Regions from separate parts of the Burkholderia sp. Ac-20353 genome, predicted to be linked through region 3. Evidence: predicted binding sites of a transcription regulator. Region 3 holds the regulator's gene; each other region holds the start of a gene.

Region 1 (4,469 bases), on a different contig from region 3:
GATCAATCGCAGCCCGCGTTCAACCTGCGCCGCTCGATCCGCACCGATGCCGAAGGCCGCTACAGCTTCCGCAGCGTGCTGCCGGTCGGCTACAGCGTGCCGCCGGGCAGCAAGACCGAGCAGCTGCTCGACCAGCTCGGCCGTCACGGCCATCGTCCCGCGCACATCCACTTCTTCGTTTCCGCGGACGGTTATCGTAAGCTGACGACGCAGATCAACATCGAAGGCGATCCGCACATCTGGGACGACTTCGCATTCGCGACGCGCGAAGGGCTGATTCCGAAGATCAAGCAGGCCGAAGGCGCGCAAGGCCAGCCGTATGGCGTCGACGGACAGTTTGCGCTGATCGACTTCGACTTCACGCTGCTCAAGGATCGCGCGAACGTGCCTGAGAGCGAAGTCGAACGCGTGCGCGCACAGGCGTGACGGACTTCGCAGAAAAACATAACGCAAGGAGCGTGTGATGCTGTTTCATGTGGAAATGACCGTCCATCTGCCGGCCGACATGGATCCGGTCAAGGCGGCGACGCTGAAGGCCGAAGAGAAGGCGATGTGCCAGCGGCTGATGCACGAAGGGGTCTGGCGGCATCTGTGGCGGATCGCAGGGCGGTATGCGAACGTCAGCATCTTCGACGTCGAGAGTGTGCAGCAGCTGCATGACCTGTTGAGCCAGTTGCCGCTGTTTCCGTATATGGATGTCGAGGTGCGGGCGCTGTGCCGGCATCCTTCGTCGATTCGGGAAGACGATCGGTAAGCGAGCGGTGCAACGCGGCAGTCGTCGGACGGCCGCGAGCGTTCGCGACGCGGGTTTCAGCGCCCCGCTGTCTCCACATGCGCCGCGAACCCCACCTTCTCCGGCACGATCTCCGCCTTCAACGTCAGCGCCGGAATCTCGTAATCGCCGAAATTCTGCCGCCGGAACGGAATCGGCGGCGTCTCCCACAGACTGTCCAGGCGCTCGCCGAGCGCATCGCGCGTCTGCGCGAACCGCGCATCATCCATTTTTCCGGACCGGTAGATCACGAACGGCGGCAGCACGTCGAAGCCCGGGTAAAACAGAATCCCGTGCTGGATCGGGAACAGCACGTCGTCGATCGCGCCGTTGATGCCGCGCGGGCTGTAGTGCGATTCCCAGCCGCCCGTCGTGACGAGCACCATCGCGCGCTTGCCCGCGAGCGACCCTTCGCCATACCGGTTGCCCCAGTGCGCGTCCGAGTGCTCGCCGACCCCGTACGCAAAGCCGTACGCATACACGCGCTCGACCCAGCCCTTCATGATCGCCGGCATCGAGAACCACCACATCGGAAACTGCAGGATCACCGCATCGGCCCACTTCAGCTTCGCCTGTTCGCGCGCGATGTCGTCGCGTTGCGTACCTTGCTCGAACGCGCGCTTCGAGTCGAGCGACGGATCGAAACGCGCTTCCTCGTGACGATCCGTCACGTCGTCCGCGTCGAGCGTCGCTTTCCAGTTCATCGCGTACAGGTCCGACACCTGCACCGAATGGCCGGCTGCTTCGAGACGTTGCACGGCGAAATCCCGCAGCGCGCCGTTCAGCGAGCGCGGCTCGGGATGGGCGTAGACGACAAGAACATTCATGATCGGGCACTCCGTTGCTTGAATGTCAGCAGGATGCCGAATCGACAGGTATATTGGAAATGAATCTCTGATATTCCAGCTATAGCCATGACTAATCTCCGACGTCTGGACCTGAACCTGCTCGTCACGCTCGACGTACTGCTGTCCGAGCACAACGTCACGCGCGCCGCCGAGAAACTGAACGTGTCGCAGCCGTCTGTCAGCGTGCAGTTGCAGAAGCTGCGCGACGTGTTCGGGGATCCGCTGCTGCTGCCCGGCCCGCGCGGGATGCGGCCGACCGCGCGCGCCGAAGCGCTGCGCGAGCCGCTGCGGGAAGCGCTCGAAGCGGTCGAGCGCGCGGTGCTGCCTGCGACGCCGTTCGATCCCGCGATCGCGACGAACACCTGGAGCGTCGCTGCCACCGACTACGGCGAATCGACGATCGTGCTGCCGGCGCTGCGCACACTGCGGTCCGCTGCGCCCGGCACGCGGCTCGCGGTCGTCGAACTCGCGCCGCCTCGCATCGAGAAACAGGCGGAACACAGCGAGATCGACCTCGCGTTTCACACGACCGAAGGTTCGCCGGCGGGCATGCGGCGTCTGCCGCTGTTCGTCGAACGCTATGTGCTCGTCGGCCGCGCCGGGCATCCAAAGCTCAGGCGCCGGCCTACCCTCGCGCAATTCGGCGCGCTCGAGCACGTGATCGTGTCGCCCGACGGCGGCGGTTTTGCCGGCGCGACCGATGAAGCGCTCGCGAAATGCGGCGCCGCGCGCCGCGTCGTGCTGTCGGTGCCGCATTTCCTGTTCGTGATGTCGGCCATCGCGAACACCGACCTCGTCGCGATGCTGCCCGAGCGCCTCGTGCGTGACGCGCCCGCGCTGCGGATCGTCGACGCGCCCGTCGAGGTGCCCGGCTACGAGATGTCGATGCTTTGGCACGAGCGCTCGCACCGCGATCCGGCCCACCGGTGGCTGCGGGAAACCATCGCCGCATCGGTGTGAACCAGCCGCTCACCCAAACATTCTCTTCATCCGGGACTTGAAACCATCCGAATCACTGTATATATTTACAGTGCTTTTGACCATATGACCCGATTTCCGTCACCTTCGACGGACGGACCTTGTGAGGCGACCATGTTCCAGTCATCCGCTTTCGATCCCGAGCAACCCGGCTTCAATCCCGTCCACTTCGAGCGCGCCGCGCAGCGGGCGGTCGTCGACTTGCAGCGCGTCGTCGGCGCCCCCGCCCAGCGGGCGCTCGGCCTGCGCCGACGCACGCACCCGGCCGCAGTGCGCACGATGAGCTGGCAAGCGCTGCTCGACGTCGAGGAACTGGCGTTCTCCAATACGGGATTTCTTAACCGGAACGATCCGACGGTGATCGACGCGTTCATCCGGCTACGCGACAGCCGTCTGCTGGCTGCGGACGTCGAAGAGGCGGTCGACTGGCGCCGCGACGACGACGACCTGCCGGCCGTCTATCTGATCGTGAAGGCGATGCTCGACGCGGAAGCGGCGGAGCAAGCCGAAGCCGCCTGAGCGAAACTGGATGATCAGCGCCGGTCGCGATGGCATCGCTGCGTCGCGCGTAGGCGACTGCCGCGCGACGCGGCGATGCCAATGCGAGCGGCGCACGCATTACAGCCGCGCCGCCAGCCGCGCACCCTGGTCGATCGCGCGCTTCGCATCGAGTTCGGAGGCCAGCTCCGCGCCGCCGATCAGGTGCACGGGCCGCCCCGCCGCCTGCAGCGGCTCGACCAATGCGCGCTGCGGTTCCTGGCCCGCGCACAGCACGATCGTGTCGACCTCGATCAGCTCCGGGTCGGTGCGCTTCTCTCCGTACGATACGTACAGCCCGCGCGCATCGATCCGTTCGTAGTTCGCGCCGCCGATCATCTTCACCTGCTTCATCTTCAGCGTCGCGCGGTGAATCCAGCCGGTCGTCTTGCCGAGCCCCTTGCCGAGCGGCGCGGCCTTGCGCTGCAGCAGCGTCACCTCGCGCGCCGGCGGCGTCGCCTGCGCGCGCGTCACGCCGCCGCGCGTCGCGGCCGGATCGGTCACGCCCCATTCCGCCTTCCATTCGTCGAGATCGAGCGCCGGCGACACACCGTCCTGCACGAGGAATTCCGCGACGTCGAAGCCGATCCCGCCTGCGCCGACCACCGCGACCCGCTTGCCAACCGGCCGCTTGCCCGCGAGCACGTCGATATAGCTGAGCACATTCGGCCCGTCCTGACCGGGAATCTTCGGGTCGCGCGGCGACACGCCGGTCGCGAGCACGATCTCGTCGTAGCCGCCCGCGATCAGGTCGCTCGCGTCGACGCGCCGGTTCAGGTGGAGCTTCACGCCGGTCAGTTCGACCTGGCGGCCGAAATAGCGCAGCGCTTCGTGGAATTCCTCCTTGCCGGGAATCTGCTTCGCCATGTTGAACTGGCCGCCGATCTCGGATGCCCCGTCGAACAGGTCGACGTGATGGCCGCGCTGCGCGAGCACGGTCGAGCACGCGAGCCCGGCTGGCCCCGCACCGACCACCGCGATGCGCTTCGGTTGCTGCGCCGGCGCGTACTTCAGCTCCGTCTCGTGGCACGCGCGCGGGTTCAGCAGGCACGACGCGATCCGGTTCTTGAACGCGTGATCCAGGCACGCCTGGTTGCAGCCGATGCAGGTATTGATCTCGTCCGCGCGGCCCTGCGCGGCCTTGATCACGAATTCGGCATCGGCGAGCAGCGGACGCGCCATCGACACCATGTCCGCGCAGCCGTCCGCGAGAATCTGCTCGGCGACTTCAGGCCGGTTGATCCGGTTGGTCGTCACGAGCGGAATGCCGACCTCGCCCTTCATCTTCTTCGTCACCCACGCGAACGCGCCGCGCGGCACCGACGTCGCGATCG
Region 2 (4,469 bases), on a different contig from region 3:
AAGTGCTTCGCATATCGGCTTCGCTGCGTTGCGACGTAGTTGGTGCACACGTCCTGCTCCTTTCGTACGGGCGACGTCGAAAATCATACTGCATAACTGCCGAAGGTAAGGCGGATGCTGCGGGACCGCCTTCGTTGTCGGGAACCACACGCGCCGAAATGAAAAAGCCCACGGCGACCCCGTGAAGGGGTGCGCTGTGGGCGTGATTTCAAGTCATTGATGTGGGTTGCCAGCTGGGTGGGGTAACAGCGGTCACCACCATGGTTGGACGTAGTCGGAATCGATAATCCGAGGCCGGCCAAGCAGTCTGAACACGACCCACTCTTCTTCGGTCTCAGAGAGCGTGATCGACAGGGTGCTGGCGCACTCCAGTACAAGGTCAATTACGGAATCGTCGTCGAAGTGGCAGAGACTGCGAAGGGTGGCCTTTGCGTGGCCGATGACCTTCCCGACCTCGTCCACGCGGATGCCAGGTGGCCGAAGCTGGGCTAGGGGTTTCTTTCTTTTGCGTCTCATCTGTGATCCTCATCAAAGCCGGAACTCCCTTCCCGTTGGGTTTCCCGGCGTGCTTGGGGGGTGATCGAACGAACGCGCCCATCAACCAAACAGCCAGATACTGGATTGGCGTATTCCAATTTGCTTGAGCAGATCGACAAGCTCAGACTCGAGTACCGCTTGCGTGTTGGCGACGCTCTGCAGATGGACGAGAAGGCCGAATACGGCTTGGCCAACGTGCGATTCCGCGTCAAGGTCCGCGACCTCGGGGTCGAGGTCCGACCAGAAATCCAAGTCGATGCGGCGTCGAACCTGCACCGTGCCGGAAGTGGTGTCGTGTTGGGATTCCATAAGGGTTCCAGAATAAATATGGGCGGCCCGATCGGGTCGCCCAGTGGTTGAAATAAGCCGCTTGCGCGGCGATGACAGACGCGTTGCCGTGCTTTTCACACGGCAAGAGATAGACGGTATTGGTCGCCTTCTGACGGGCGCGTGCGCGATAGTGCAGCCTTCAACCAACGGGTCATTTCCGCCGACCGGTGCGAAGGTACGCTGCGCGTCTACTACGCATGGCAAAACGCGCTCGTGCGCTCCCGTGAAGCCCAGACACCGCAGAACCTGATTCGGATCCCCACCCCTGTCATACAGGCATGGTCCGCCTCGACATACCAACGGAGCCTGGAACTGACGCTGGAGGTGTGGGAGCGGTGGGTGGCACCACCGACGCTTATCGGCGTCGGCTCAGTATGCCGGCGCAGTCTCTCTGACCCGCAACATGGTCTGTTCGCCATCCTTGACCGGCTCGAATATGCGAGCAGGCCCTTGCGGGCGTGCCCGCAAGGGTTGAGTGGGATCTCGGCCTGCATGCAGCAGGCCGGCGATCGATAGCGTCAGGCCGTCTCGATGTCGAGCACGAATGTGCCGCGACGGGCGAAACCGTGGGTCAATCCTCGCCGAGTGAGTTCCTTGAACGCGGCGTAGATGGTGTTCAAATGGAAGCCGAGCGAGTCGGCAATTGCTTGTTGGGTCGGCAGCTTGTCGCCAGGCTTGAAAACGCCAGAACGAATGGCATCCTCGATCTGGTCGGCGATCGCGTTCGCGACGTGTCCGCGGATTCGGGCGAAGTCCGGGCGCCATTGGCTCGGACTCACGGTCGCAGCCCGCGAGTGGCCTGGCGAGGTAGCGAAGAAAGCGGATGGCATAGGTACTCCAGTGCTGCGCGTGCCGCCTCCATGCGGAAGCAAGGCCCGCATGCAGGGGGTGGAAAGGGATTGGGGAAGAAAGCGACGGCGATTGGGAGACCGTCGAAGAATGAGACTTTCGATGCGCTGGATCGCGCGGTAGGCCGATCCAGAATAGCGCCGTCGCGTCCCGTATTCGCCGCGAAAGCTCACGGTTTCCGTGCCGCTTTCGCCGTTTTGGTCCGTTTGGGCGCGATTATACGATTCGGCCCCGTTTTGTCATCCGGGCGGCGCTCGCCTATCCGGTCTGCGTAGGCTAGAATAACTGTATATTTATACAGTGTTCGTACATTTCGCCCATGCAACCCGCCCTTGCCCACCCCGAGCGAATCCACCCATCGCTCTGGCGCGCCTCGCAACTGGCGCGCTCGAGCTTCCGCGGCGTCGACACGGGCCATCCGGAGCTGACGGTTGAGCTGCCGGGCGGGGGCTGGCCGGCGGGCGCGCTGGTCGAGCTGCTCGCTCAGCAGCCCGGTATCGGCGAACTCCGGCTGCTGGCGCCAGTACTCGTGCGCGCGGCAGGTCGGCCGGTTGTGCTCGTCCAGCCACCGCACGCGCTGCAGCCGCTCGCGCTCGCGTACTGGGGCGTCGATCCGTCTGGGTTCATCACGCTGCCGGCACCGCGCACGGCCGACGCTCTGTGGGCAGCCGAGCAGGTGTTGCGCGCCGGCACGTGTGCCGCCGTGTTGCTCTGGCAGTCGGCCGTGCGTGCGGACGCCCTGCGCCGCCTCAATCTGGCCGCGCAGAGCGGATCCGCATTGTTCTTCCTGTTCCGACCGGCGGCCGCCGCGCGCGACGCGTCGCCGGCGCCGTTGAGGCTCGCGCTTGCTCCGAAGCGTGACGGCGTCGTCGTCACGTTCGTGAAGCGTCGCGGGCCGCAACGCGATACGCCGCTGTTCGTCCCGTTGTCTCCCTCGCCGATTTTGTTGAACCGCCATGCAAGTCTGGATCGGCGTGCATCTGCCGCACCTCAACCTCGAAGCGTTCCGGCCACGATCGCCGGCGCCATCGCCTGACGATGCGCGTGGTCTCGTCGTGCTCGAGAGCGGCCGTGTCGTGGCGCTTGATCGCGCGGCGCATGCGCTGGGTGTCGTCGCCGGCATGCGCCGCGGTGGCGTGCTGTCACTCGCGCCGGACGCGCAAATCCGCGAGCGCGATGTCGCGCGCGAACGCGAGCTCACGCTCGGCGTCGCGTACGCGCTTCTGCAGTTCACCCCCAGCGTCGTTGACGCTGACGAGGCCGTTGTGCTGCTCGACGTGACAGCCTCGCTGCGGCTGTTCCACGGCATCCGCGCGCTGCGCCAGCGCGTGCGCGATGTCGTCGCGTCGTTCGGCGTCTTCGCGGCTATATCCGTCGCGTCGACGGGCCCGGCCGCGTGGGTGGTCGCCCGAGGCCTCCGCGGTGGTCTTGCGCTGTCTGCCTGCTCGCTGCGCCGCGCGCTCGCGCGCGTGCCACTTGCGGTCGCACCCGACGCACGTCGGCATGCAATGTGGTTCGATGAACTCGGCTGTGAAACCCTTGCGGATCTGCAGCGCCTGCCGCGCGCCGGCCTGAAAAAGCGTTGCGGTGTGCCGCTGCTCGACTGGCTCGACCAGGTTACCGGCACCGCGCCGGCCGCCTACGAATGGCTCGAGATGCCGCCGACCTTCGACGCGCGTGTCGAATTGATGGACCGGGTCGAACACGCCGAGGCGCTGCTCTTCGTCGCGCGGCGGCTCATCCTGCAGATGACCGGTTGGCTCACCGCGAAGCAACTGGACGTCGCGGCGTTCGCGCTGCTGCTCGAGCACGAGCGCGGCCGAGACGCGATCGCGCCGACCGATATCGAAATCGCGCTGGGTGCCCCAACCCGCTTCGAGGAACACCTGACGCGGCTCGTCAAGGAGCGACTCGCGCACGTCGGGCTCGTCGCGCCCGTGATCGCCGTGCGCCTCATCGCACGCCGCGTGCAAGAGGCGGCCGCGCCGAGCGACTCACTGTTTCCGGAGCCAGGCGGCACGCCGCAGGATCAAGCGCGGTTGCTCGAGCTGCTGACCGCGCGTCTCGGCGCGGAAAACGTGCTCGTCCCGGCTCCCATAGCCGACTACCGTCCAGAAGCGGCTGCCCGATGGGTACCGCTGCGCGACGCGCCAAAGGCCACTCCGCTGCCGGCGGATCTGCCACGCCCGGCGTGGCTGCTCGAGAAGCCTGTCCCACTGCTCACCCGTCAGCATCGTCCGTTCTACGGCACACCGCTGCGCATGGTGTCGCCGGGCGAGCGCATCGAGGGCGGCTGGCAGGACGGCCAAACCGTCACGCGCGACTACTTTGTCGCGGAAGACGACAACGGCATCTGCTACTGGGTCTTCAAGGAGCGGCCGACAGCCAGCGACGACAGCGAACCGCGCTTTTTCCTGCACGGCCTGTTCGGTTGATCTGCCATGAGCGCCGCGAGCTACGGCGCCCTGCCCGCCTACGCGGAATTGCAGGTCGCCAGTGATTTTTCGTTCCTGCACGGCGCGTCGCGCGCCGAGGAATACGTCGCACGCGCCGCGCAACTTGGCTACAGCGCGATCGCGATCACCGACGAGTGCTCGCTCGCCGGCGTCGTGCGCGCGCACGTGGAGGCGAAGTCGGCTGGCTTGCCTCTGATCATCGGCTCGCACTTTCGGCTGACGTCCGCCGACGGCTCGCCGGCACTGGCGTTCACTGCGCTCGCGATGAACCGCGACGGCTACGGCAACCTCTGCGAG
Region 3 (4,469 bases):
CGAAAACCGGTGCATGAACGGTCTGGCCCGCGGTTCGGCCGGCGAGATTTCGCGATGCGCACGCGCAATGCGAATGTGCGATACCGACGGGCCATTCTAGTGCATCGGCTGCGTCTCTTCAGGGCGCGCATGCACGATGTGCGGGCGGTGTGCGGTGGATCATGCACTGCATCATCGCGAACAGGCCGCATGGGGCAAATCAGCGTTTTCCATCCCTTGCGTCCTGAATTGCGGCGCACCATGATGATTGCGTAGGGTTCGATGTCGCGATAGGGAGGTTTCATGGCTAGCTACAACAAGATTCTGCTGTGCTACGACGGCACGCTCGAGGGACGCAAGGCGTTGCGTTGCGGTGCCAATCTCGCGCTGGACCTGAAGGCCGAGACGCATCTGCTGTCGGTCGTCGACATGCGTTCGAGCATTGCGCAAAGCGCGGGCTTGCTGACCGATGTCGCGTGCGGCCGCTTCGAGGAAACCGCGCGCGAAATCCTGCAGGAAGGCGTCGACTGGCTGCGCGAACGGGGCTTGCAGGCCGAAGGCCATTTCGCGTTCGGCTACCCGATCGACGAGATCGCGAATCTCGCGTCGGAGCTGAAAGTCGACCTGATCGTGGTCGGCCACCGCTGCCGCAGCGGGCTGTCGAGATGGTGGATGGGGTCGGGCAATACGCAACTGCTCGATCGCGTGAATTGCAGCATCCTCGTGGCCTGCTCGTCGGCCGAGGAACAGAAGGCCGAAATCGCCCGCGAACGCGAGGCTGCCGCGGCGACCAAATGACCGTCTGACCGTCTGACCGTCTGACCGTCTGACCGTCTGACCGTCTGACCGGCGCCGGCTTCACGCCGCGCGCCGGATGCGGCCGGCAGCGGCTTGCTGCCGGCTCAGCCGTGCAGATCGATCGCGGCCAGCTTCCACGAAAACAGGCCTTCTCTGTGGAAGATCGCCGCGTAGCGCGCGCCGTCGACGTTACGCTGGTAAGTCACGACAAACTCGTCGATATTCCGATATCCGGCACTCGTTGGCCGTCGCTCTGGCGGATTTGCTTGCGCGTGGTCGGTCGCCGCAGATGATGGGGCGGCCGGCGCGCTGCCAGCAGGCGGAGTTGCAGCACTGGAAGCACTGGCAGCCTGCGTGCCGGAGGCGCTGCCCGACGGTCGTGCTGTCCATTCAGGCGGACGCTCGCCGGGATTGCCGCGAGGCGGAATGCCGCTCATCAGCGCAGCGACGCCTTCGGGCGTCGCATACGCGTCAACCAGCGGCCCGATCAACGCAGAGCCGATCAACGCCCCGATTACCGCGAACGGATTGTTGTCGTGCCGCTTTGCGTCGATCCGGCGCATCAACTCGTCGGTGACCTGCTGTTTGAGACTGATGCGCAGCGCCGGAAAATCGACATATTCGCTGACCGCTTGCGCGTCGCGTGCGTCGATCGCCGCTTTCAGGCGACCGAGCGCGACGTACGGTGACGCATATCCGTAGCCGATCGCCGCCAGCACGGCGGCCACCAGCGCGACGATCAACAGGGGCTTGAGCCGCTTCGAGCGGCCCGCTGCGTGATTCACGGTGCCTCCGGTGCGGGAATGATCCGCAATCAGAGACCACCGTGCGCGGCCGAATGTTCCTCCGCAATGCAGCGATCGATCATCCGACAGACCGCATCGATCGTGCCGACCATGATCAGCCGCGACCGGCCGTGATAGACGCGCACCGGCGCACGACGCGCGGGTTCGGCGTGATTCAGGCCGGCGTTCAGCGACACCCGCGCGAACGCGGGCAGTGCCGACGGCAGCAGCGACGCCTGCTGTTCGGCTGCGACTTCTGGACCGACGGGCGCCGCGGACAGCGGCGCGCATGGCGTGCGGCCGCGCAGGTGACGCAGACGGCCGAATTGACGGAAAGGCAGCAGGCGGGCAAGGCGTTCCATGGTGTTCTCCTGAGCGAGACGGATTGTCAGAATTCGCCCGAGCGGATCAGCCCGACGGCGATGCCTTCCAGCGCGAATTCCGCGCTGCCGGCCTTGACGAAGATGTTTTCGTAATCAGGGTTCTCCGCGATCAGCTCGAGGCCGCCGGGGCGGCGCTTCAGGCGCTTGACCGTGACGTCGTCGCCGAGGCGGGCGACGATGATCTGGCCGTCCTTCGCTTCCGTGCGCTTCTGCACCGCGAGGAGGTCGCCGTCGAGGATGCCCGCGTCGCGCATCGACAGCCCGCGGACCTTCAGCAGGTAATCGGGCTTGCTGGAGAACAGCGCGGGATCGCACGCGAAATGCTGCGAGATGTGCTCCTGCGCGAGGATCGGGCTGCCTGCCGCGACCCGGCCGACGAGCGGCAGCGACAACTGCATCAGGCCCGCATGCGGCAGCGTGAACTGGTGCGGCGCGTCGTCGCCGCCGAGCAGGCGGATGCCGCGCGACGCGCCGGCCGCCAGCTCGATCACGCCTTTGCGCGCAAGCGCGCGGAGATGCTCTTCGGCCGCATTCGGCGAGCTGAAGCCCAGCTCGGCCGCGATCTCGGCACGGGTGGGCGGATAGCCGGAGCGCTCGATCGCGCGGCGGATCAAGTCGAACACTTGCTGCTGACGGGCGGTGAGTTTGGTCATGGCAGAACTGTATGGATAGACAGTGAGCTGTATTTTTATACAGTACTTCGCGAATTTCAAGTGTTACGTGAGGTTCGTCGCAATCACGTCGATTCCGGCGCGATCGCGCGACGTCCGGACGCCGGTTCGTTCGCTGCAACCGTCGATTCCGTCTGCGTTAGCACTTTTCAATATTAAAAAATGAGGAACGATTATTTTTAATAATGTAAGCCGTTCGCTAGACTGGCCCGCAGATCGCAAGACCGACAACATGACGGACAACACGGGAGAAGCACGGATGGTGAAGCGCAACACGGGGCTGGTGAGCGGGGTACGCCGCTTGATCACGACATTCGCGCTGGGCGCGGCCGCAGTGCTCGGCGTCGCGGCGCACGCCCACGCCGATACGACGTTCCTGAATGTGTCGTACGACCCGACACGCGAGCTGTACCAGGATTTCAACCAGGCGTTCGGCAAGGAGTGGAAGGCGAAGACGGGCGAGACCGTCAACTTCAAGCAGTCGCATGGCGGATCGGGCGCGCAGGCGCGCTCGGTGCTCGACGGGCTGCAGGCGGACGTCGTCACGCTCGCGCTCGCGTACGACATCGACGCGCTCGCGAACAAGGGGCTCGTCAACAAGGACTGGCAGAAGCGCCTGCCGGACAACGCGTCGCCGTACGCGTCGACGATCGTGTTCCTGGTGCGCAAGGGCAACCCGAAAGGCATCAAGGACTGGGACGACCTGACGAAGACGGGCGTGTCGATCGTCACGCCGAACCCGAAGACATCGGGCGGCGCGCGCTGGAACTACCTGGCCGCATGGGCGTACGCGGTGCACAAGCCGGGCGGCAACGAGCAGAGCGCGAAGGACTTCATCACGAAGCTCTACAGGAATGCGGGCGTGCTCGATTCCGGCGCGCGCGGCGCGACGACGAGCTTCGTGCAACGCGGCATCGGCGACGTGCTGATCGCGTGGGAGAACGAGGCGTTCCTGTCGTTGAAGGAATTCGGCCCCGACAAGTTCGAGATCGTCGTGCCGTCGGTGAGCATCCTCGCGGAGCCGCCGGTCGCGGTGGTCGACAAGGTGGTCGACAAGAAGGGCACGCGCAAGCTCGCCGACGCGTACCTGAATTTCCTGTACAGCCCGCAGGGCCAGGAGATCGCCGCGCGCAACTACTACCGGCCGCGTTCGAAGAACGTGCCGGCGGAGCTGACGAAGCAGTTCCCGAAACTGAAGCTGTACACGGTCGACGACACGTTCGGCGGCTGGACGAATGCGCAGAAGACGCATTTCGCGGACGGCGGCGTGTTCGACTCGATCTACAAACCGCAGTAACCACCTGACGACAGCAGACATAACGACAGCGGCGCGCCACATCGAGCGCGCCGCACTCCCGGCGGTCCGTCGGCGCGTTTCCGGGCGCCGGCGTTCGCGCCGGACCCTTGTGATTCGACCCAGCAAGAGCATCCGATGACGACGTACACCTTTCGCAAGCCGAGCGCGCTGCCCGGCTTCGGCGTGACGCTCGGCATCACGGTGGCGTATTTGAGCCTCGTGGTGCTGATCCCGCTCGCCGCCACGTTCCTGAAAACCGCGACGCTGTCGTGGGACCAGTTCATCGCGGCCGTCGCGTCACCGCGCGTGCTCGCGTCTTACCGGCTGACGTTTTCGGCCGCGCTCGGCGGCGCGCTGATCAACGCCGTGTTCGGCTTTCTCGTCGCGTGGGTGCTCGTGCGCTACACGTTCCCGTTCAAACGCGTGGTCGACGCGATCGTCGACCTGCCGTTCGCGTTGCCGACGTCGGTCGCCGGCATCTCGCTCGCGGCCGTCTACGCGACCAACGGCTGGATCGGCCAGTACCTCGCGCCGTACGGCATCAAGATTGCGTTCA

What was found. Region 3 encodes LexA, which represses DNA repair genes until DNA is damaged. Its sites were predicted from a motif close to ACTGTATNNNNATACAGT; they were not measured.
Region 1: G3N94_RS04815 (DUF2471 family protein) is a predicted target of LexA. The motif match lies at 2,635-2,652, and genes of this name have one in related genera.
Region 2: imuA (translesion DNA synthesis-associated protein ImuA) is a predicted target of LexA. The motif match lies at 2,001-2,018, and genes of this name have one in related genera.

What each region holds. Positions count from the first base shown of each region.
Region 1 is NZ_JAAGPL010000010.1:89,837-94,305, reverse strand. It holds gene catA (catechol 1,2-dioxygenase) at 1-426, shown strand, start outside; gene catC (muconolactone Delta-isomerase) at 464-754, shown strand; gene G3N94_RS04825 (NAD(P)H-dependent oxidoreductase) at 811-1,599, opposite strand; gene G3N94_RS04820 (LysR family transcriptional regulator) at 1,687-2,580, shown strand; gene G3N94_RS04815 (DUF2471 family protein) at 2,713-3,117, shown strand; gene G3N94_RS04810 (NADPH-dependent 2,4-dienoyl-CoA reductase) at 3,217-4,469, opposite strand, start outside.
Region 2 is NZ_JAAGPL010000003.1:49,392-53,860, reverse strand. It holds gene G3N94_RS01110 (SOS response-associated peptidase family protein) at 1-50, opposite strand, end outside; gene G3N94_RS01105 (hypothetical protein) at 598-846, opposite strand; gene G3N94_RS01100 (winged helix-turn-helix domain-containing protein) at 1,386-1,697, opposite strand; gene imuA (translesion DNA synthesis-associated protein ImuA) at 2,036-2,752, shown strand; gene G3N94_RS01090 (DNA polymerase Y family protein) at 2,673-4,151, shown strand; gene G3N94_RS01085 (error-prone DNA polymerase) at 4,158-4,469, shown strand, end outside.
Region 3 is NZ_JAAGPL010000044.1:8,835-13,303, reverse strand. It holds gene G3N94_RS15450 (universal stress protein) at 283-777, shown strand; gene G3N94_RS15445 (DUF2939 domain-containing protein) at 882-1,562, opposite strand; gene G3N94_RS15440 (hypothetical protein) at 1,592-1,924, opposite strand; gene lexA (transcriptional repressor LexA) at 1,951-2,598, opposite strand; gene G3N94_RS15430 (sulfate ABC transporter substrate-binding protein) at 2,876-3,913, shown strand; gene cysT (sulfate ABC transporter permease subunit CysT) at 4,049-4,469, shown strand, end outside.